DNA from 2 places in the Pseudomonas sp. NCHU5216 genome. Region 2 is predicted to be linked to the other one. Evidence: predicted binding sites of a transcription regulator. Region 2 holds the regulator's gene; the other holds the start of a gene.

Region 1 (3,403 bases), on a different contig from region 2:
TGTACGTCTGGGCCAGGATTCCCGAGGCCTACGCGCACCTGGGCTCGCTGGAGTTCGCCAAGAAGCTGCTGGCCGAGGCCAAGGTCTGCGTATCACCCGGGCTGGGCTTCGGCGACTATGGCGATGACCACGTTCGTTTCGCCCTGATCGAGAACCAGGATCGTACCCGTCAGGCACTGCGCGGCATCAAGGCCATGTTCAGGGCCGATGGCCTGCTGCCGGCGAAGAAGGCCAAGGCCGAGCAGGAGTGAAGCAAGGGCGTCAGCCATGGCGCCCGTTCTGCTGCCGTTTCGTTCGCGACCGCGAGTGAAACGGCAACAGGCTCATCAACTGGAATAATCCAGCGCCGTCCAGTTACGGCTCAGCCCCTGCGACAACACGCATTGCGGGCTATCCAGTTCCTGATTGTGCAGCAGCGTGGTATCCCCTTCCGCTTCGCCATGTCGCTCGGTGAGCCACTGCAATTTGCCGCAATTGGGGGTTTCGATCACATAGCTGGCCGCGATGCTGGAGTGATGCCCTGGCAGATGGATCACATCCAGCACACGCCCCGCCTCCTCCACGCGCCGCCCGTCGGAAACCAGCACGGCCCAGGCCTGTTCGCCGTCGATCACCAGGTAGGCGCCATTGGCCTGCGGCCGCTCCATCTGCGGCTGCGCACAACCGCCGAGCAGGGCCAATAGCACAACCGTCACAAGTATCTGTTGCATTGCTCACTCTCCTTTACCAGAACGCCCGTCAGGGGGATTGGGCGGGTGGATGTCGCTGCGATGGCCTAACTATTACGCGATACTGTTTATTTGTACAGTACTTTTCGTATAGGCTTGCAACCACTGATAAACGAGCAAGGCACAGGAGCATCATCATGCTGGACGTACTGCAAGTGAAACATCAGGTCAATCGCATGCCGCTGGAGCGCGTGCGCACCATGGTCGACGAGCTGCAGCGTGAAGGCCTGGTGATGGAGGGCCGCACCCCCTTCAATCGCACCCATTTCAACACCTGCTTCGCCGAAATCGAGGCGCTGCTGCAACGCGCCGGCTATCACCGGCAACTGGATGTGGTCGGCTATCAGGGCCTGGCCTATGCCCTGTTCGATCCGGCCCGCTGGGAGGCCGTCGAGGTGCTGCGCTGGCTGCGCGATTTCGTCGAGATGAAGCAGCAGCAGCCCTGCCACTGACCCAGGACCAGCGCTCCGAAATTGGCCACTGATCAGCCTGCTGCACGGTCTTTGGGCAATGCCTGGCGGCAGCGCGCGCTGGCCCGCCTGCTGCGTTATCCAGCTATATCCTTGAAAGATATGGAGATATCCGCACTGCACAGAAACCTGGCAAACGCCTTGCTAAGGGAACCTCGACCACGTTCCTGATCGCCAACGGCGGTGATTCGGACACACCGACAAAGACGTCAAAGGCTGCTCGTTGCCCACCGGCAACAGGCTGTCTGCGACGTCTTTTTTCGTTTCTGTCAGTCGAGGAATTGCCATGCTCCATCGTCTATCGCTCCATCGCCGCCTGTCACTGCTGGGTCTTGCTCTCGGCCTGCTGGCGGCGCCGTCGCTGTACGCCGCCGAGCCGGAGAAAGTCGAGCTGAAACTGGGTTTCATCAAACTGACCGACATGGCGCCACTGGCCATCGCCTATGAGAAGGGCTACTTCGAGGATGAGGGGCTGTATGTCACCCTCGAGGCACAGGCCAACTGGAAGGTGCTGCTCGACCGGGTGATCGACGGCGAGCTGGACGGTGCGCACATGCTCTCCGGCCAGCCACTGGGCGCGACCATCGGCTTCGGCACCAAGGCCGATGTGGTGACGGCCTTCACCATGGATCTCAACGGCAACGCCATCACCGTTTCCAACGATGTCTGGCAGGCGATGAAGCCCCATCTGCCCATGGCCGATGGCAAGCCCGTGCACCCGATCAAGGCCGATGCGCTCAAGCCGGTGATCGAGCAATACGCCGCCGCCGGCAAGCCGTTCAACATGGGCATGGTGTTCCCGGTGTCGACACACAACTACGAGCTGCGCTACTGGCTCGCCGCCGGGGGGATCAAGCCTGGCTACTATGCGCCGGGCAAGGGCGACATCAGCGGCCAGATCGATGCCCAGGTGCTGCTCTCGGTCACCCCGCCGCCGCAGATGCCGGCGACGCTGGAAGCCGGCACCATCAGCGGCTACAGCGTCGGCGAGCCGTGGAACCAGGCGGCGGTGTTCAAGGGCATCGGCGTCCCCGTGGTGGCCGACTACGAAATTCGCAAGAACATGTCGGAGAAGGTCTTCGGCGTTTCCCGGAGCTGGGCCGAGGCCAACCCGGAAACTCACAAGCGCCTGGTCAAGGCGCTGATCCGCGCCGGCAAGTGGCTGGATGCCGACGGCAACGCCAACCGCGCCGAAGCCGTGGAAATTCTTTCCCGCCCGGAATACGTCGGTGCCGATGCCAAGGTCATTGCCAACTCCATGACCGGCACCTTCGAGTTCGAGAAAGGCGACAAGCGTGAAGTCCCCGACTTCAACGTGTTCTTCCGCTACCACGCCACCTACCCCTACTACTCCGACGCCATCTGGTACCTGACGCAGATGCGCCGCTGGGGGCAGATCGCCGAGGCCAAGCCGGACGACTGGTACGTGGCAACCGCCAAGCGCGTGTTCCTCCCGGACATTTACCGCCAGGCCGCCGCCGAACTGATCGCCGAAGGCAAGGCCGAGCCGAGCGACTTCCCCCCGGCCGATGAGGATGGCTTCCGCGAACCGCTGGCCGACACCATCGACGGCGTGGTCTACGACGGCCACAAGCCCAATGCCTATCTGGAGCAGTTCAGCATTGGCCTGAAGGGCGACAGCACGCTCTGACCGTCCACACCCACCTAAGGGCCGCGCCCTGTCGCGGCCTCGCAACCGAACCGAGGACAGGACGATGAGCAACCCGAACGTCGCCACGCCGATCCAGCAGACCCTCAAGATGGCGCGCCATAGCGCCCTGCTCAAACGCCTGGCCAGCGGCCTGATTCTGCCGGCGCTGGGCATTGCCCTGTTCCTGCTGTGCTGGCAGGGCCTGGCCAATCATATCCAGACCAGCCTCGGCCAGTTTCCTGGCCCGGTACAGGTCAGCGAACAGTTCTCCGGGCTGATCGCTGCCCACCAGCGTGAACAGGACAAGGCTGCCGCCTTCTACCAACGCCAGGAAGAGCGTAACGCCAAGCGCCTGGCCGCCGACCCCGGCGCCAAGGTGACCATTCGCCCCTATACCGGCAAGCCGACCTTCTTCGAGCAGATCTTCACCAGCCTCTACACGGTAACGGCCGGCTTTTTCATCGCCTCGCTGCTGGCCATCCCCCTGGGTATCGTCTGCGGCCTGAGCAAATCGCTGTACAGCGCCTTGAACCCGCTGATCCAGGTGTTCAAGC
Region 2 (3,403 bases):
AAGCAGGGCGTGGCGGTCTATCGCGGCGACGTGATCATCACTCAGGGTACCCTGAAGATCACTGGCGACACCGTGACCATCACCCAGACCGCCAGCGGCGACATCGACGTGTTCACCTCGGTGGGCAACCTCGCCTACTACGAGCAGAAGCCCGCCGTGGACAAGGAAATCGTCAAGGCCTACGGCAAGACCATCCAGTACTTCGCCAGCAACGAACGCATCGTGCTGATCGACCAGGCCAAGGTGATCCAGGAAGGCAATACCTTCGAGGGCGAGAAGATCGTCTACGACACCCGCCGCCAGATCGTCAACGCAGGACGCGCCACCGGCAACAACGTCAGCGTGCCGCGTCCGCGCATCGACATGGTCATCCAACCCAAGAACAAACCCGCGGATCAACAGCAGTAATGGCCATTCTCAAAGCCCAACACCTGGCCAAGAGCTACAAGGGCCGCCAGGTCGTACGCGACGTCAGCCTGAACATCGAGAGCGGCCAGATCGTCGGCCTGCTCGGCCCCAACGGTGCCGGCAAGACCACCTGCTTCTACATGATCGTCGGCCTGGTGCAGGCCGACCAGGGACGTGTGCTGATCGACGACCTCGACGTCAGCCACCAGCCCATGCATGGTCGTGCCCGCGCTGGTATCGGCTACCTGCCGCAGGAAGCCTCGATCTTCCGCAAGCTGTCGGTGGCCGACAACATCATGGCCATCCTCGAAACGCGCAAGGATCTCGACCGCGCCGGGCGCCAGGCGGAGCTGGAGAACCTGCTGCAGGAATTCCACATCCACCACATCTCGGGCAACCTGGGCATGAGCCTGTCCGGTGGTGAACGGCGTCGCGTGGAAATCGCCCGCGCCCTGGCCACCAACCCCAAGTTCATCCTGCTCGACGAACCCTTCGCCGGTGTCGACCCGATCTCGGTGGGGGACATCAAACAGATCATCCATCACCTCAAGACCAAGGGTATCGGCATTCTCATCACCGATCACAACGTACGCGAGACCCTGGACATCTGCGAAACGGCCTACATCGTCAACGATGGCCAACTGATTGCCGAAGGCGACGCCGAGACCATCCTCGCCAACCAGACGGTGAAAGAGGTTTATCTGGGCCACGAGTTCCGTCTGTAAAACATCCATATTTAGATGACGGAAATAGGACAGCCCCTAGGCAAGGACGAGATTTTCAGGCATATAATTTGCTTCCTGGCGGCGCTTCGGCGCCCTGATGTGGAAGGCGTAACTCGCCGGTAAATTAAGGTCTGCAATGAAACCATCGCTAGTCCTCAAGATGGGCCAGCAGCTGACGATGACCCCGCAGCTGCAACAGGCCATCCGCCTCCTCCAACTGTCTACCCTGGATCTGCAGCAGGAAATTCAGGAGGCGCTGGAATCCAACCCCATGCTCGAGCGCCAGGAAGACGGCGACGACTTCGACAACAGCGACCCGATGGCCGACGGTGCGGAAAGCGCCGCACCCGCTCAAGCCAAGGAAGACAGCTTCCAGGAAACCACACCGAGCGTGGACAACCTCGAAGATGGCGAGTGGAACGAGCGCATCCCCAACGAGCTGCCGGTCGATACCGCCTGGGAAGACATCTACCAGACCAGCGCCAGCAGCCTGCCGAGCAACGACGATGACGAGTGGGACTTCACCACCCGTACCTCCAGCGGCGAGAGCCTGCACAGCCATCTGCTCTGGCAACTGAACCTGGCGCCGATGTCGGACAAGGATCGACTGATCGCCGCCACCCTGATCGACTGCATCAACAACGATGGCTACCTCGAAGAAACCCTCGAGGAAGTGACCGAGTCCTTCGACCCCGAACTGGATATCGAACTGGATGAAGTCGCAGTGGTACTGCACCGCATCCAGCAGTTCGAGCCGGCCGGCATCGGCGCCCGCGACCTGCGCGAGTGCCTGCTGTTGCAACTGCGCCAGCTCCCCGCCAGCACGCCCTGGCTGAGCGATACCCAACGCCTGGTCAGCGAGCACCTGGAACTGCTCGGCAGCCGCGATTACGCCCAGCTCATGCGCCGCACCAAGCTCAAGGAAGACGAGCTCAAGCAGGTCATCGAACTGATCCAGCGCCTCAACCCGCGCCCCGGTTCGCAGATCGAATCCAGCGAGCCGGAATACGTGGTGCCGGACGTCATCGTGCGCAAGCACAACGGCCGCTGGCTGGTGGAACTGAACCAGGAAGCCATGCCGCGCCTGCGCGTCAACGCGCAGTACGCCGGCTTCGTCAAACGCGCCGACTCCAGCGCCGACAACACCTTCATGCGCAACCAGTTGCAGGAGGCGCGCTGGTTCATCAAGAGCCTGCAGAGCCGCAACGAGACCCTGATGAAGGTGGCCACGCAGATCGTCGAGCACCAACGCGGCTTTCTCGACTATGGCGACGAGGCCATGAAGCCCCTGGTGCTGCACGACATCGCCGAGGCGGTGGGCATGCACGAGTCGACCATCTCGCGCGTAACCACGCAGAAATTCATGCATACCCCGCGTGGCATTTACGAGCTGAAATACTTCTTCTCCAGCCACGTCAGCACCTCCGAAGGCGGCGAATGCTCGTCGACGGCGATCCGCGCCATCATCAAGAAACTGGTGGCCGCGGAAAACGCGAAAAAGCCGTTGAGCGACAGCAAGATCGCTGGTTTACTGGAGGCACAAGGCATCCAAGTCGCCCGTCGCACGGTGGCCAAGTACCGCGAATCCCTCGGTATCGCCCCCTCCAGCGAACGCAAGCGACTGATGTAAGCAAGATCGACTGTTCGCCCATGGCGAGCGGGCCACAGTGTTCCGGTGGTGGGCCTCAAGTCAGGCCCATCTCTTACACAAGGCAACAAGGAGAAAGCGGTATGCAAGTCAACATCAGTGGACATCAGCTGGATGTGACCGACGCCCTGCGTGACTACATCGGCGAGAAACTCGGCCGACTGGAACGCCACTTCGACAAGATCACCAACGTTCAGGTGACCATGGAGGTCGAAAAGCTCAAGCAGAAGATCGAAGCCACCCTTCACGTTGCTGGCGGTGAGGTCGTCGCCAACGCCGAACATAACGACATGTACGCCGCCATCGACCTGCTGGCAGACAAACTCGACCGTCAACTCATCAAGCACAAGGAAAAGCAGCTCGATCGCCTGCAAGGCGCCACAGCCCGCTGACATTTCCCTTCCATGATCCGACTTGAAAATATCCTGACCCCCGGCCGTTCCCTGGTGAACGTGCCGGGCGGCAGCAAGAAGCGCGTGCTCGAACAGATTGCCAGCCTGGTCGCCCGCGACCTCGACGAGCTGGACAATCAGGACATCTACGAAAGCCTCATCGCCCGCGAGAAGCTCGGCTCCACCGGCTTCGGCAACGGCATCGCCATCCCCCACTGTCGCCTGGCCGG

The links. The regulator sigma-54, encoded in region 2, starts transcription at its own class of promoters, with help from an activator protein. The targets are predictions, from matches to a motif close to ANTGGCATNNANNTTGCTNT.
Region 1: the regulator sigma-54 is predicted to act here: its motif matches at 1,327-1,346, upstream of ACSVIK_RS04160 (CmpA/NrtA family ABC transporter substrate-binding protein).

The regions. Positions count from the first base shown of each region.
Region 1 is NZ_JBQLIX010000003.1:220,375-223,777, forward strand. It holds gene alaC (alanine transaminase) at 1-251, shown strand, start outside; gene ACSVIK_RS04150 (hypothetical protein) at 327-710, opposite strand; gene ACSVIK_RS04155 (transcriptional regulator) at 866-1,180, shown strand; gene ACSVIK_RS04160 (CmpA/NrtA family ABC transporter substrate-binding protein) at 1,485-2,849, shown strand; gene ACSVIK_RS04165 (ABC transporter permease) at 2,914-3,403, shown strand, end outside.
Region 2 is NZ_JBQLIX010000034.1:18,353-21,755, forward strand. It holds gene lptA (lipopolysaccharide transport periplasmic protein LptA) at 1-408, shown strand, start outside; gene lptB (LPS export ABC transporter ATP-binding protein) at 408-1,133, shown strand; gene ACSVIK_RS20035 (RNA polymerase factor sigma-54) at 1,270-2,763, shown strand; gene hpf (ribosome hibernation-promoting factor, HPF/YfiA family) at 2,865-3,173, shown strand; gene ptsN (PTS IIA-like nitrogen regulatory protein PtsN) at 3,186-3,403, shown strand, end outside.